2 linked regions of the Priestia megaterium genome follow. The protein of the gene in region 1 binds, or shares a complex with, the protein of each later gene. Links are inferred from orthologs where the notes say so. Each region holds a gene or a part of one and is shown in the gene's direction. Other genes may lie near its edges. The genes, in order: secY and secG.

Evidence for each region.
Region 2: the proteins of secY (region 1) and secG are in contact, whole or in part, in a crystal structure (PDB 5AWW), measured with the Thermus thermophilus proteins. The link is inferred for Priestia megaterium from one-to-one orthologs. Residues at the interface, in WP_096411648.1 of Thermus thermophilus: Leu14, Gln16, Arg17, Phe20, Ile34, Pro35, Pro37, Ile72, Arg108, Arg109, Asn112, Gln113, Arg116, Ile117, Ile120, Pro145, Gly146, Trp147, Phe152, Phe155, Val156, Val159, Thr160, Val162, Ala163, Gly164, Ala166, Leu167, Trp170, Glu173; in WP_223903268.1 of Thermus thermophilus: Tyr5, Ile9, Tyr12, Leu13, Ala16, Leu19, Val20, Val23, Leu24, Gln26, Glu27, Pro28, Gln30, Gly31, Ala32, Asp34, Leu35, Met36, Gly37, Gly38, Ser39, Ala40, Asp41, Leu42, Phe43, Ala45, Arg46, Val48, Tyr53, Thr56.

What each region holds. Positions count from the first base shown.
Region 1 is NZ_CP023317.1:121,329-129,469, forward strand. Bases 4,431-7,406 are described here. They hold secY (preprotein translocase subunit SecY), read left to right. Parts: upstream 4,431-5,260; coding sequence 5,261-6,553; downstream 6,554-7,406. Other genes in these bases: rpsE (30S ribosomal protein S5), read left to right, coding at 4,431-4,590; rpmD (50S ribosomal protein L30), read left to right, coding at 4,605-4,787; rplO (50S ribosomal protein L15), read left to right, coding at 4,821-5,261; CEQ83_RS00695 (adenylate kinase), read left to right, coding at 6,620-7,273; map (type I methionyl aminopeptidase), read left to right, coding at 7,270-7,406. In the rest of the region: rpsC (30S ribosomal protein S3), read left to right, coding at 1-188; rplP (50S ribosomal protein L16), read left to right, coding at 191-625; rpmC (50S ribosomal protein L29), read left to right, coding at 615-815; rpsQ (30S ribosomal protein S17), read left to right, coding at 841-1,104; rplN (50S ribosomal protein L14), read left to right, coding at 1,156-1,524; rplX (50S ribosomal protein L24), read left to right, coding at 1,574-1,885; rplE (50S ribosomal protein L5), read left to right, coding at 1,917-2,456; CEQ83_RS00655 (type Z 30S ribosomal protein S14), read left to right, coding at 2,490-2,675; rpsH (30S ribosomal protein S8), read left to right, coding at 2,706-3,104; rplF (50S ribosomal protein L6), read left to right, coding at 3,135-3,674; rplR (50S ribosomal protein L18), read left to right, coding at 3,707-4,069; more of rpsE, read left to right, coding at 4,090-4,430; more of map, read left to right, coding at 7,407-8,016. UniProt on the Bacillus subtilis protein: The central subunit of the protein translocation channel SecYEG. Consists of two halves formed by TMs 1-5 and 6-10.
Region 2 is NZ_CP023317.1:4,773,711-4,781,531, reverse strand. Bases 1-2,656 are described here. They hold secG (preprotein translocase subunit SecG), read left to right. Parts: upstream 1-1,039; coding sequence 1,040-1,273; downstream 1,274-2,656. Other genes in these bases: rnr (ribonuclease R), read left to right, coding at 2,321-2,656; CEQ83_RS24555 (alpha/beta hydrolase), read left to right, coding at 1,542-2,282; eno (phosphopyruvate hydratase), read left to right, coding at 1-831. In the rest of the region: more of rnr, read left to right, coding at 2,657-4,663; SsrA-binding protein SmpB, read left to right, coding at 4,809-5,276; modB (molybdate ABC transporter permease subunit), read right to left, coding at 5,930-6,586; modA (molybdate ABC transporter substrate-binding protein), read right to left, coding at 6,594-7,391; CEQ83_RS24525 (helical membrane plugin domain-containing protein), read right to left, coding at 7,517-7,821. UniProt on the Bacillus subtilis protein: Involved in protein export. Participates in an early event of protein translocation.

The sequences.
Region 1 (8,141 bases):
GCGGAGCTGATATTGCTCGTTCTGAATATTACAGTGAAGGTACAGTTCCACTTCATACACTTCGCGCTGATATTGACTATGCTCACGCTGAAGCAGATACTACTTATGGTAAACTTGGTGTGAAAGTATGGATCTATCGTGGAGAGGTTCTTCCTACTAAAAAGAAAACTGAGGAAGGAGGAAAATAATTATGTTATTACCAAAACGCGTTAAATATCGTCGCGAACATCGCGGAAAAATGCGTGGACGCGCTAAAGGTGGTACGGAAGTACATTTCGGTGAATTCGGTTTACAAGCTACTGAAGCTTCTTGGATTACAAACCGTCAAATCGAAGCTGCTCGTATCGCAATGACTCGTTACATGAAACGTGGCGGTAAAGTATGGATTAAAATTTTCCCTTCTAAACCTTATACTGCTAAGCCTCTAGAAGTCCGAATGGGTTCTGGTAAAGGTGCTCCTGAAGGTTGGGTAGCAGTTGTTAAACCTGGAAAAGTAATGTTTGAAATTTCAGGTGTATCTGAAGAGGTTGCACGTGAAGCTTTACGTTTAGCTGCACACAAGCTACCTGTAAAATGTAAGTTTGTAAAACGTGAAGAAATTGGTGGTGATTCTAATGAAAGCTAATGAAATTCGTGACCTTACCACTGCTGAAATTGAACAAAAAGTTAAGGCTTTAAAAGAAGAGTTGTTTAACCTTCGTTTCCAATTAGCGACTGGACAATTAGAGAATACTACTCGTATTCGCGAAGTGCGCAAATCGATCGCTCGTATGAAAACTGTAGTTCGTGAAAGAGAGATTGCTGCTAATAAATAATTAAGTCTGAGAGGAGGCTTTCAGAATGAGTGAACGCAACCAACGTAAAGTTTACACTGGCCGCGTAGTTTCTGACAAAATGGATAAGACTGTTACTGTTCTTGTTGAAACTTACAAAAAGCATTCGCTTTATGGCAAGCGTGTAAAATACTCAAAGAAATTCAAAGCTCACGATGAAAACAATACAGCTCAACTAGGCGATATCGTGAAGATCATGGAAACTCGTCCGTTATCAGCTACTAAACGTTTCCGTCTAGTAGAAGTTGTAGAAAAAGCTGTTATCATCTAATAGTTAAGATAGATCGGATAAGAATGATTCATCCGAAGGGAGGTTTCGTACATGATTCAACAAGAATCTCGTTTAAAAGTTGCAGACAACTCTGGTGCACGTGAGGTACTTACTATTAAAGTACTTGGTGGTTCAGGTCGTAAGACAGCAAACATTGGTGATGTTATCGTTTGTACGGTGAAACAAGCAACACCAGGAGGCGTTGTTAAAAAAGGTGACGTTGTTAAAGCTGTTGTTGTACGTACAAAAAGTGGTGTTCGCCGTACTGACGGTTCTTACATCCGTTTCGACGAAAATGCTTGCGTAATCATCCGTGACGACAAAGGACCACGTGGTACTCGTATCTTCGGACCAGTTGCTCGTGAATTACGTGATAACAACTTCATGAAGATCGTATCATTGGCTCCAGAAGTTATCTAATTGATATATAGAACAAATACAAAATGCCTTTTAAGGAGGTGCGAATAGGATGCATGTTAAAAAGGGCGACAAAGTAGTGGTTATCTCTGGTAAAGACAAAGGTAAGCAAGGTGAAGTACTTGCAGCTTTCCCAAAGAAAGACCGTGTACTTGTTGAAGGCGTGAACGTTGTGAAAAAACACTCTAAACCTTCTCAAGTAAATCCACAAGGTGGAATCGTTAGCCAAGAGGCACCTATCCACGTATCAAACGTAATGCCGTTGGATCCTAAATCTGGTGAGCCAACTCGTGTTGGGTACCAAGTTATCGATGGCAAAAAGGTACGTGTAGCAAAAAAATCTGGTGAAACTTTAGATAAATAATTAATGAAATGTGAAGGGAGGTTTAGTTCACATGAACCGTCTTAAAGAGAAATTTACAAAAGAGATTACTCCTGCTCTAGTTAGCAAGTTTAATTATGAATCTGTAATGCAAGTGCCAAAAATCGACAAGATCGTAATCAACATGGGTATCGGTGATGCTGTTTCTAACTCAAAAGCTTTAGATAACGCTGTTGAAGAACTAGCTGAAATCACTGGTCAAAAACCTGTTGTAACTCGTGCGAAAAAATCTATCGCTGGTTTCCGTCTTCGTGAAGGTATGCCAATCGGTGCGAAAGTTACTTTACGCGGCGAGCGTATGTACGAATTCTTCGATAAATTAGTATCAGTATCACTTCCACGTGTGCGCGATTTCCGTGGTGTATCTAAAAAAGCATTTGATGGTCGTGGAAACTACACGTTAGGTGTTAAAGAACAATTGATCTTCCCAGAGATCGATTATGATAAAGTAACTAAAGTTCGTGGTATGGATATCGTTATTGTTACAACAGCAAACACTGATGAAGAAGCTCGTGAGCTTTTAACTCAGTTCGGTATGCCATTCCAGAAGTAATAACTGCCAACGTTAAGCAGAGGAGGCGAAAATGTGGCTAAAAAATCAATGATTGCGAAGCAAAAACGCCAGCAAAAATTCCAAGTACAAGAGTATACACGTTGCGAACGTTGTGGACGTCCACACTCAGTACTACGTAAATTCAAGCTTTGCCGTATTTGTTTCCGTGAGCTTGCTTATAAAGGTCAAATTCCTGGTGTTAAAAAAGCTAGTTGGTAAAACCCAAGTTTGGGAAGGAGGTAAATTAATATGGTAATGACTGATCCTATTGCAGATTTACTAACTCGTATCCGCAATGCGAACATGGTTCGTCATGAGAAAATTGAAGTTCCTGCTTCTAACATTAAGAAGCAAATTGCAGAAATCCTTAAGCGTGAGGGTTTCGTACGTGATGTAGAATACATCGAAGACAACAAACAAGGTATTATCCGTATCTTCTTAAAATACGGTTCAAATAACGAACGTGTAATTACAGGCTTAAAACGTATCAGTAAACCTGGTCTACGTGTTTATGCAAAAACTAACGAAGTACCACGTGTACTTAACGGTTTAGGTATCGCAATCGTTTCTACTTCTCAAGGTGTTTTAACTGACAAAGAAGCTCGTCAAAAGCAAACTGGTGGAGAAGTATTAGCGTACGTTTGGTAATAAGTTTTAAATGTGAATGGAGGTGTAACTATGTCACGTGTTGGTAAAAAGCCTTTAGAACTTCCAGCAGGTGTTACAGTTACGAACGAGAGCAACACTGTAACTGTAAAAGGACCAAAGGGTGAATTAACTCGTACATTCCACCCTGAAATCGAAATTAAAGTTGAAGACAACGTATTAGTTGTTAATCGTCCTAGTGACAATAAAGAGCACCGCGCTCTTCATGGAACTACTCGTAGCCTTTTAGGTAACATGGTTGAAGGTGTTACTAAAGGATTCGAACGTGGTTTAGAATTAGTCGGTGTAGGTTACCGTGCACAAAAATCTGGTAGCAAATTAGTATTGAGCGTTGGATACTCTCACCCAGTTGAGATTACTCCTGAAACAGGAATTGAAATCGAAGTTCCTTCTCAAACTAAGATCGTTATTAAAGGTATTGATAAAGAACGCGTAGGTGCATTAGCTGCAAATATTCGTGACGTTCGTCCACCAGAGCCTTACAAAGGTAAAGGTATTCGTTACGAAGGCGAATATGTACGTCGTAAAGAAGGTAAAACTGCTAAGAAGTAATGCCGGTTAGGTAAAAGAAAGGAGTGCCCGAAATGATCACGAAGCTTGATAAAAACAAAGTTCGTAAAAAAAGACATGCTCGTGTTCGTGCGAAGTTATCTGGAACTGCAACTCGTCCGCGTTTAAACGTGTTCCGTTCTAATCAACATATTTACGCACAAGTTATCGACGATTTAAATTCAGTAACAATCGCAAGTGCTTCAACGTTAGATAAAGACCTGACTTTAGAAAGCACTGGTAACACTGAAGCTGCTATCAAAGTTGGCGAATTAGTCGCTAAACGCGCAGTAGAAAAAGGTGTAAACGAAGTAGTATTCGACCGTGGCGGTTATTTATATCATGGCCGTGTTAAAGCATTAGCTGACGCTGCTCGTGAAGCTGGATTACAATTCTAATTGTAAAAGGAGGGAAAATCATGCGTCGTATTGATCCAAATAAATTAGAGCTTGAAGAACGTGTTGTTACCGTTAACCGCGTAGCTAAAGTTGTGAAAGGTGGACGTCGTTTCCGCTTCGCTGCATTAGTTGTAGTTGGTGACAAAAACGGTCACGTTGGATTCGGTACTGGTAAAGCACAAGAGGTACCAGATGCAATCCGTAAAGCAATTGAAGATGCGAAGAAAAACTTAATTACTGTACCTATGGTTGGTACAACTATTCCACACGAAATCCTTGGACAATTTGGTGCAGGTCAAATTTTCTTAAAACCTGCTTCTGAAGGTACAGGAGTTATCGCTGGTGGCCCAGTTCGTGCGGTACTAGAATTGGGTGGAGTAAGTGATATTCTATCTAAATCTTTAGGTTCAAACACTCCAATCAACATGGTACGTGCAACTCTTAACGGTTTAGCTAACCTAAAACGTGCTGAAGATGTTGCAAAACTACGTGGCAAGACTGTAGAAGAACTGTTAGGATAAGGGAGGGATATGGAATGGCAAACAAACTAGCAATTACCCTTACTCGTAGCGTAATTGGTCGTCCAGAAGATCAACGTGTAACTGTTCGTACACTTGGCCTACGTAAGTTAAATCAAACTGTCGTTCAAGACGATAATCCTGCAATTCGCGGAATGATTAACAAAGTAGCTCACCTTGTTACAGTAAAAGAGCAATAAGTATAAATTGTCACTCTAAGGAGGTGCTCCGGAATGAAACTTCATGAATTGAAACCAGCTGAAGGTTCACGTAAAGTACGTAACCGTGTAGGTCGTGGTACTGGTTCAGGTAACGGAAAGACTTCAGGTAAAGGTCACAAAGGGCAAAACGCTCGCTCTGGCGGTGGCGTAAGACCTGGCTTCGAAGGTGGTCAAACTCCTTTATTCCGTCGTCTTCCAAAACGTGGGTTCACTAATATCAATCGCAAAGAATACGCGATCGTTAATTTAGAAGCTCTTAACCGTTTTGAAGATGGAACTGAAGTAACACCAGAATTATTAATCGAAACTGGTTTAGTAAGCAAAGCAAAAGCTGGCGTTAAAGTACTAGGAAACGGTACATTAAACTCTAAGCTAACTGTTAAAGCTGCTAAATTCTCTTCAACTGCTAAAGAAGCTATCGAAGCTGCTGGCGGTACAGTTGAGGTGATCTAATGTTTCAAACAATCTCCAATTTAATGCGCGTGCGTGAAATAAGACAAAAAATCTTTTTCACTTTGTTAATGTTAATTGTCTTCCGAATTGGTACATTTATTCCTGTACCAAGTGTTAATACGGATGTACTAAAATTGCAAGATGGGTTAAATGTATTCGGAGTTCTGAATACATTTGGCGGCGGCGCGTTAAAAAACTTTTCCATTCTTGCTATGGGCATTATGCCTTATATTACAGCATCCATCATCGTCCAATTATTGCAGATGGATGTTGTACCTAAGTTTACAGAATGGTCAAAGCAGGGAGATGTTGGGCGCCGTAAATTAGCTCAAGTAACTCGTTATGGAACAATTGTGCTTGGATTTATCCAGGCTTTAGGTATGTCTATAGGATTCAACAATATTTCGGGCGGACAATTGATCGCTAATCCAGGAATTTCTACGTATCTTCTAATTGCTACAGTGTTAACGGCAGGTACTGCCTTCTTAATGTGGTTAGGAGAACAGATTACTGCAAAAGGCGTAGGTAATGGTATTTCTATCATTATCTTTGCTGGGATTGCAGCTGGTATTCCGACAACATTAAATCAAATTTATGCACAGCAATTTGAAGACGTTGGGGATCAATTATTCATTCGTATCGTAACGGTAGTTTTAATTGCGATTGCAGTTTTAGCTATTATTGTTGGGGTTATTTACTTCCAACAAGCGCTACGAAAAATTCCTATTCAATATGCAAAGGGTTCAGCTGGTCGTAATCCTGTTGGAGGTCAATCCACTCATTTACCGTTAAAAGTAAATGCTGCTGGGGTTATTCCTGTTATCTTTGCAGTTTCATTTATTATCACACCACCAACAATTGCATCATTTTTCGGTCCAAATGATGTAACGACGTGGATTCAGAATACATTTGACTATACTAAGCCAATTGGTATGATAGTGTATGTAGCGTTAATCATTGCTTTTTGTTACTTCTATACATTTGTTCAAGTTAACCCTGAACAAGTAGCAGAGAACTTGAAAAAGCAAGGTGGCTACATCCCAGGCATCCGTCCTGGTAAAAGCACACAAGCTTATTTAACGAAAGTGTTATATCGTCTGACATTAATCGGTTCGATATTCCTTGCGTTAATTGCTGTGTTGCCGGTTCTGTTCATCAAAATTGCAAACCTACCCTCATCTGCTCAGATCGGCGGTACTAGTTTGTTAATTGTTGTCGGTGTAGCTCTTGAGACAATGAAACAACTTGAGAGTCAATTAGTGAAACGCCATTATAAGGGATTTATTAAGTAAAGCTGTTTAGTGGGAGGCAGGCTGCTTTCCCATTAAACGGATAAGATACTGAGGGGGAAGCAAGAAATGAATTTAGTGTTAATGGGCCTTCCTGGTGCTGGGAAAGGTACTCAAGCAGAAAAAATCGTTGAGCATTACGATATCCCTCATATCTCAACAGGAGATATGTTCCGAGCTGCAATTAAAGAAGGAACGCAACTAGGTTTAAAAGCTAAATCATTTATGGACCAAGGTAACCTTGTTCCTGATGAAGTAACAATTGGAATTGTGCGCGAGCGTTTAAACAAACAAGATTGTGAAAACGGCTTTTTACTTGATGGCTTCCCGAGAACAGTAGCCCAAGCAGAAGCTCTTGAAACAATTACAAAAGAACTAAACAAGCAAATTGATTATGTGATTAATATTGATGTAGATCAAAGCATTTTAATGGAGCGTCTTACTGGACGCCGCATTTGTAAAGATTGCGGAGCTACTTACCACTTAGTATTCAATCCTCCTGCGAAAGAAGGAGTTTGTGACAAATGTGGCGGAGAGCTTTATCAACGTGCAGATGACAATGCTGAGACGGTTTCAACTAGACTTTCAGTTAATGTTAAACAATCTCAACCTCTACTTGATTTTTATCAAGAAAAAGGTTATCTACGCAATATTAATGGTAATCAAGATATTAACATTGTGTTTGAGGATGTTCGTCAATTACTTGCTGGGGTTAAGCAATGATCATTTGCAAGACACCAGAGGAAATTGAGGTCATGCGTGAAGCTGGACGAATCGTGGCTTTAACTCATCAAGAGTTGAAAAAACATATCGTTCCAGGTATTACGACTATAGAATTGGATGCAATTGCTGAAAATTTTATTCGTCAACATGATGCAATTCCGTCTTTTAAAGGGTATAATGGTTTTCGCGGCAGTGTATGTGCTTCTGTGAATGAAGAATTAGTTCATGGTATTCCGGGAGAACGCAAGCTTAATGAAGGGGATATCATCAGTTTAGACATCGGAGCTAAATTCGGTGGCTATCATGGTGACTCAGCTTGGACATATGGAGTAGGAAAGATTTCATTAGAAAATCAAGAGCTGCTTGATGTGACTGAGCAATCTCTCTACAAAGGATTAGCAGAAGCGAAGCCGGGTGAGCGTTTGTCGAATATTTCACATGCTATTCAACAGTACGCAGAATCACGTAACTTTTCGATTGTAAGAGAATATGTTGGCCATGGTGTCGGCAAAGACTTACATGAAGATCCGCAAGTACCTCATTATGGTCCACCGAATAAAGGACCGCGTCTACGTCCAGGCATGGTATTGGCAGTTGAGCCAATGGTGAATGCTGGTATGCGATATGTAAAGACATTACCTGATAACTGGACAGTTGTGACAGTGGATGGTAAAATGTGTGCGCACTTCGAACATACTATTGCAATTACTGAGACGGGATATGAAATTCTGACAGCATTGTAATGTTAAAGGATGTTATCTCTATCCATTCCTCGCTAGATGCACTGGACAGTAAACAGTAATTATCTAAATTCACGATGATCGTTTTTCGTCTGAATTGCTGTTAAAATGGTAAAGATGTATATTAG
Region 2 (7,821 bases), 4.7 Mb from region 1 along the record:
GCTGATAACAACGTTGACTTCCAAGAGTTCATGATTTTACCTGTAGGAGCTCCTACATTCAAAGAAGCAATCCGTATGGGTGCTGAAGTATTCCACGCGTTAAAATCTGTTTTATCTGCAAAAGGCTTAAACACAGCTGTAGGTGACGAAGGTGGATTCGCTCCAAACCTTGGTTCTAACCGTGAAGCATTAGAAGTAATTGTTGAAGCAATCGAAAAAGCTGGCTACAAAGCTGGTCAAGACATCCAATTAGGTATGGACGTTGCTTCTTCTGAATTCTTCAACAAAGAAACTGGTAAATATGACTTAGCAGGCGAAGGTCGTACAGGCGTAACTTCTGCTGAAATGGTAGATTTCTACGAGCAGTTAGTTAACGAATTCCCAATCGTTTCAATCGAAGACGGTTTAGACGAAAATGACTGGGATGGTCACAAGCTATTAACTGAGCGCATTGGCGGCAAAGTACAGCTTGTTGGTGACGATTTATTCGTAACAAACACGAAAAAACTTTCTCAAGGTATCGAACAAGGCGTAGGTAACTCTATCCTTATCAAAGTTAACCAAATCGGTACATTAACTGAAACGTTCGAAGCTATTGAAATGGCTAAACGTGCTGGTTACACAGCAGTAGTTTCTCACCGTTCTGGTGAAACTGAAGATGCAACAATCGCTGATATCGCTGTTGCAACAAATGCTGGTCAAATCAAAACTGGTTCTATGAGCCGTACAGACCGTATTGCGAAATACAACCAATTACTACGCATCGAAGACGAGCTAGGTGTTCTAGCTGTATACGATGGCGCTAAATCTTTCTACAACTTAAAAAAATAAGTTGAAATCATAAAAAACGGATGACGATTGTCATCCGTTTTTTTATGTTAAAATCCGGCGTATTTCGCTGTCATTACTTGTATGAGAGGGTTTTTTATGATAAATTAACCTTAGCGTAGTGCGCGTACTTTATCCCCGGTAATGCCAATCAGAAGGGATGAAGAAACCCCGCTGATTGACTATTACTTGGTGTAGGAGGTGTGTCTTAGTGCATACATTGCTGATTACTTTGCTAGTGATTGTTTCAATTGCATTGATTGTTGTGGTCGTTTTACAATCAAGCAAAACTACTGGATTATCTGGAGCTATTTCCGGTGGAGCTGAAACGTTATTTGGAAAACAAAAAGCACGTGGAATTGACTTAGTTTTACACCGTTTGACAGTAGTGTTATCTATCTTATTCTTTGCGTTAACACTTGCTGTATCTTATTTCAAACTTTAATATGTTACTGGATAGACTGCCACCTAATGCATACGTACTTGGTGTATACCAACTTATGTATTAGGTGGCTTTTTTAATGGGCGTGTTGAATACTTTAATTTCATTTTTAAGTAATGATATAATATAGCTTTAGAAAAAAGTACTAAATATAGTATAAAAGCGTAAAAGTTGACGGACACATCTCTTGTTATGTGATGACCGTCACATAAATACATGTTTTTTTCTATTATGACTGCAGATATTATAACTAAAAGGAGTTAAATGATATATGAAAATTGCACAACCAAAGCCATTTACATTTGAAGGCGGCGAAAAGGCTGTTTTATTACTTCACGGTTTTACCGGAAATTCTGCTGATGTTCGTATGTTAGGTCGTTTTTTAGAGAAAAAAGGATACACATGCCACGCACCTCACTATAAAGGACACGGTGTAGCGCCTGAAGAGCTTGTTCATACTGGTCCAAAAGATTGGTGGAAAGATGTCATGGAAGGCTATGAGTTTTTGAAAAGTAAAGGCCATGAAAGTATTGCCGCTGTAGGTCTTTCACTAGGTGGCGTATTTTCACTGAAATTAGGTTACACTGTACCTATAAAGGGTATTGTGCCTATGTGCGCGCCTATGTATATAAAGAGTGAAGAAGTCATGTATGAAGGTGTTTTAGCGTATGCACGCGAATATAAAAAGCGTGAAGGTAAATCGTCTGAACAGATTGAACAAGAAATGGAAGAGTTCAAACAAACACCAATGAACACGTTAAAGTCTTTACAGGAATTAATCGCTGAAGTGCGAAATTCAGTTGATATGATTTATGCACCGACATTTGTTGTACAAGGTCGTCATGATCATATGATTAATACAGACAGCGCCAATATTATTTATAATAGCGTCGAGTCTCCTACAAAAGATATAAAGTGGTACGAAGAATCTGGTCATACCATTACCTTTGATAAAGAGCGAGATCAGCTTCACGAGGATGTATATGCATTTTTGGAATCACTTGATTGGTAATAGAGATAATACGAATAATGAAAAAGGAGGGACATGATGTGAAAGAAGAAAATCAGCCCTATATGAATGAAATATTGGATTTTATGAAAAGGGATAATTACAAACCTTTGACTGTCCAAGAGCTTGCAAAAGAATTTAATACGGAGGATGCAGAGTCATTCAAAGAGTTTGTTAAGGCACTTGTTATTATGGAAGAGAAGGGTTTAATTATCCGAGCAAGAAATGACCGCTACGGGCTGCCGGAACAAATGAATTTTGTCAAAGGGAAAGTAAGCGGACATGCAAAAGGGTTTGCGTTCGTAGTTCCTGAAGAAAAAGATGCGGGTGATGTATTTATTCCCCCTACTGAAACAAACAATGCTATGCACGGAGATATTGTGCTTGCAAGAGTGTTATCAGAATCATCAGGTGCTCGTCGTGAAGGAACCATTGTAAAAATCTTAGAACGAGGTACCCAGCAAATTGTAGGTACGTATACGCAAAGCAAGAATTTCGGCTTTGTGATTGCGGATGACAAAAAAATTGCAGGTGATATCTTTATTCCCAAAGCAGCAAGAAACGGTGCAGTTGAAGGCCATAAAGTAGTAGTAGAGCTCACAACCTATCCGGAAGGCCGCATGAATGCAGAAGGAAAAGTTGTTCAAATTCTTGGACATAAAAACGATCCGGGGATCGATATCATTTCTGTTATCCATAAGCACGGTCTTCCTCAAGAATTTCCTGCTGACGCTTTAACGCAAGCAATTGATACACCTGAGACGATTGATGAAAAAGATATCGGTAACCGTCGCGATCTTCGGGATCAAGTTATTGTAACCATTGACGGAGCAGATGCAAAAGATTTGGATGACGCTGTAACGGTTACAGAGCTTGAAAACGGAAACTACAAATTAGGCGTTCATATTGCAGATGTAAGTCACTACGTTAAAGAAGGTTCTCCGATTGATGTAGAAGCAGCAGAGCGCGGAACAAGCGTCTATTTAGTAGACCGAGTTATTCCGATGATTCCTCACCGTTTATCTAACGGAATCTGCTCATTAAATCCAAAAGTTAACCGTTTTACACTTTCTTGTGAGATGGAAATTAATCCACAAGGTGAAGTAGTAAAACATGAGATTTTTGAAAGTGTCATCAAAACGACAGAACGAATGACGTATTCAGATGTGAACAAAATCTTAGTGGATAAAGATGAAGAAGTGTTAGAACGCTACGAGCCAATCGTTCCGATGTTTGAGCGTATGGAAAAGCTGGCAGCTATTCTTCGTAAAAAGAGAATGGATCGCGGTGCCATTGATTTTGATTTCAAAGAAGCAAAAGTATTGGTAGATGATGATGGACATCCTCACGATGTTATTTTGCGTGAACGTTCAGTTGCTGAAAAGCTAATCGAAGAATTTATGCTGGCGGCGAATGAAACAGTAGCAGAACATTTTCACTGGATGAACGTACCGTTTATTTATCGTATTCATGAAGATCCAGATGCAGAGAAGCTTACTCGTTTCTTAGAGTTTATTACAAACTTTGGTTATACAGTGAAAGGGACAGGCAACGATATTCATCCGCGTGCGCTGCAAGATATTTTAGAAGAAGTAAAGGGTACGCCTGAAGAGATGGTTATTTCAACTGTTATGCTTCGTTCGATGAAACAAGCGAAATATGAAGCAGAAAGTTTAGGCCACTTTGGTTTATCAGCTGAATTCTATACGCATTTTACGTCTCCAATCCGTCGTTATCCGGATTTAATCGTTCATCGTCTCATTCGTACGTATTTAATTGAAGGAAAAACAGATCAGCAAACGCAAGAAAAATGGCGCGAGCTTCTGCCTGATGTTGCTGAGCATTCTTCTAATATGGAACGTCGTTCAGTTGACGCTGAGCGAGAAACGGACGATATGAAAAAAGCTGAGTTTATGGCTGATAAAGTTGGGGAAGTATTCAATGGTATTATTAGCTCTGTTACAAACTTTGGGATGTTCGTGGAGCTAGAAAATACGATTGAAGGGTTAGTTCATGTTAGTGACTTAACGGATGACTATTATCGTTACGACGAACGTCATTATGCGATGATTGGAGAAAGAACGGGCAACGTCTTCCGAATTGGAGACGAAATTGAAGTGAAAGTTGCCGATGTGAATAAAGACGAGCGTTCAGTGGACTTTGTTATTGTGGGAATGAAAGAAGGCCGCAAACGCTTATCTAAAGATCGTCCTAAAGTGATTAAGGCAAAGCAAAAGTCACGCAAAGATGATAAAGGAAAAGGTCGAGAGGGCAGCCGAAGCAAAAATGAAGAGTGGTCTACTCAAAAACCAAAGAAGAAAAAGAAAAAAAGATTCTTCGAAGGCGCTCCAAACGTTAAGCGCAAAAAGAAAAAGCGCAAATAATCGACAGCAGTGAAGCAGAAGGGTAGACCTTCTGCTTCAAAACAGCTCTATTAAACGTTTTAGTTGTTGTTTAGATTTCCATACAGTAAAATGATACATAATATCATACATATACGTAAGTACGGCTGAAGGGAAGGAACGTTTTATGCCAAAAGGTGAAGGGAAATTAATTGCACAAAACAAAAAAGCCCGCCACGACTTTTTTATTGAAGAAACATATGAGACGGGTATTGTTCTACAAGGAACGGAAATTAAATCAATTCGTAATGGTCGTGTGAATTTAAAGGACTCTTTTGCTCGTGTGCAAAACGGAGAAGTATTTTTACACAATATGCACGTTAGTCCTTACGAACAAGGAAATCGATACAATCATGAGCCACTTCGTACACGAAAGCTATTGCTGCATAAACGCGAAATCAGCAAGCTAATTGGCTATTCAAAAGAAACAGGTTATTCACTAGTTCCGTTAAAAGTGTATTTGAAAAATGGATACGCAAAGGTTTTACTAGGGCTTGGTAAGGGTAAAAAGAAATATGATAAGCGTGAAGACTTAAAGCGTAAAGAAGCCAAGCGTGATATCGAACGAGCATTTCGTGATCGTCAAAAGATGTAAAATTACAAAATCTTACAATTGCAAAATGCTCATTTTGTGATATAATAAATATTGTTATCAGTTAGATTTCATTTTGCACACTGAAGTCGCTATCTGATGTAAGAATTTTTCTTACACATTCCGACTCCCTTTTATATGGGGACGTTACGGATTCGACAGGGATAGTTCGAGCTTAGGTTGCGAGTCGAGGAGATGGCCTCGTTAAAACATCAACGCCAATAATAACTGGCAAATCTAACAATAACTTCGCTTTAGCTGCATAATAGTAGCTTAGCGGTTCCTCCCTCCATCGCCCATGTGGTAGGGTAAGGGACTCACTTTAAGTGGGCTACGCCAGAGTTCGCCGTCTGAGGACGAAGGAAGAGAATAATCAGACTAGCGACTGGGACGCCTGTTGGTAGGCAGAACAGCTCGCGAATGATCAATATGCCAACTACACTCGTAGACGCTTAAGTGGCGATATTTCTGGACGTGGGTTCGACTCCCACCGTCTCCACCAAATACATATTTTTGGTGGCTTACCTTACTTATAACAGGAGCTAATCAAATGTATGATCTACATTTGATTAGCTCCTTTTTAATTTATGATGTATGTAAAATTGAAAAAGCGGTACAAAAGTAAAAGGATGCCTCTTTGTGTAAGAGGCATCCTTTTACTTTTGTTTAAGCTGAACAAAAAGCAGCATAAGAAAGGAAAGAAAGACGATCGAGATAACCCATAGCCAAGCGAGATTCGTGTTTCCAGAGTCAATCGCGACGTAGATAGCGGTAGGAACAGTTTGAGTTTCACCTGGAATATTGCCAGCAAACATCAAAGTGGCTCCAAATTCTCCGAGTGCTCTTGCCAGACTTAACACACCTCCTGTTACGATAGCTTTAGAAGCTAAAGGAATGGAAATAAAGAAAAAGACTTTCCATTCGCTTGCACCATCTACTCGAGCTGCGTCTTCAATTTCATGATCAACGCCTTGGAAGCCCGTTTTGGCAGATTGATACATAAGGGGAAACGCAACGACAACGGATGCAATAACAGCTGCCCACCACGTAAAAATAACGGGTTGTTGAAAGAACCATTCAATTGCTCGGCCGAGTAGGCTGTGTTTTCCGAATATGACAATCAATAAAAATCCAACAACGGACGGAGGCAGGACCAATGGCAGCATCAACACCGTTTCAACCATCACTTTTCCCTTAAAGTGTTTCCTTGATAACAGTTTTCCTATAACAGTGCCTAGAATAATCACGACAAATCCCGCTACTAATGCAATTTTAAGCGATAGCTGAAGAGGAGATAAAAACTCTTGAATCATAGCAGTCTCAATTCGCAGTGAAACCGTATTTTTTAAACGTGTTAAGAGCCGTCTTACTTTGTAAAAATTGATAAAAATCCTTGGCTTCTTGTGGATGTTTCGAATCCTTAATAACGCCTACAGGATATACAATTGGTTTGTGAGTGCTATGATCTGCAGTGGCTACAATCTTCACTTTTTTTGAAATCAACGCATCGGTTTTATAAACAACTCCAGCTTCAACGTTTCCTGTCTCCACATAGGAAAGCACCTGGCGTACGTCTTTTGCATAGACGGTTTTAGGCTCAACGTTTTTCCACAGATTCATGTGTTCAAAAGTCTCTTTTGCATACTGTCCGGCAGGAACGGATTCCGGTATGCCAAGTGCAATTTTTTGAACAGCAGGCTTTGATAGATCTTCAAAATTTTTGATGGCAGCCGAATTATTCTTTGGGACGATAAGCACAAGGTCGTTGCCAACCAAGTCAGTTCCATTTTCTTTAGAAATAACTCCCGACTTTACCAGTGCATCAAACTTATCTTCCGCTGCTGAAAAAAACAAATCAGCCGGTGCGCCGTTTTCGATTTGCTGTTGCAGCGAGCCTGAAGCCCCAAAATTAAATTTTAAGTCGACATTCGGATGCTTTGTTTCATATTGCTTTTGAATATCAGTAAGCGCATCTTTTAAGCTGGCTGCAGCGGATATCGTTAAGCTGACGTTTTGGTACTGAGCCGCTGATTGACTCGTATTTGTTCCGTTCGAACAAGCAGCAGTAAACATAATTAAAAATAATAGTGCGAATAAGGGTTTAAAGTATTGTTGCATCGTGTCACCTCAATTAGTTTTAGTAGAGCAATTTAGTATAACTATATCACGTTCACTTAGAAAGGGACTTCCTAAAAAGAAAACAGCGACTTGAAAGGGAAAAAACTTTCAAGTCGCTGTCTTATTTACTCTTCCAACGCTTTGCCCATTCCTTTTAAAAAGTGAAGTCCAAATCCAATTGCACGATTAACATCTGGATCATTTAGCGCTTTTATAAGAGCTAACGCACTTACTTTTTTTCCTGTTTTTACATATTCATTTGCTTCGTTCATACCAGCTGTTGCACTGTTCACAAGTTTAGCGGTTACCTCTGGGTCTGCCTTCATCAAACCGCTGCTTGCACCCATAAGGGTATTAATTAAATTGGTTACGGGTTCTCTAGAAATTTGATGAAGCGCAATTTTTGAGATTTTTTCTTTTGCTTGAATCA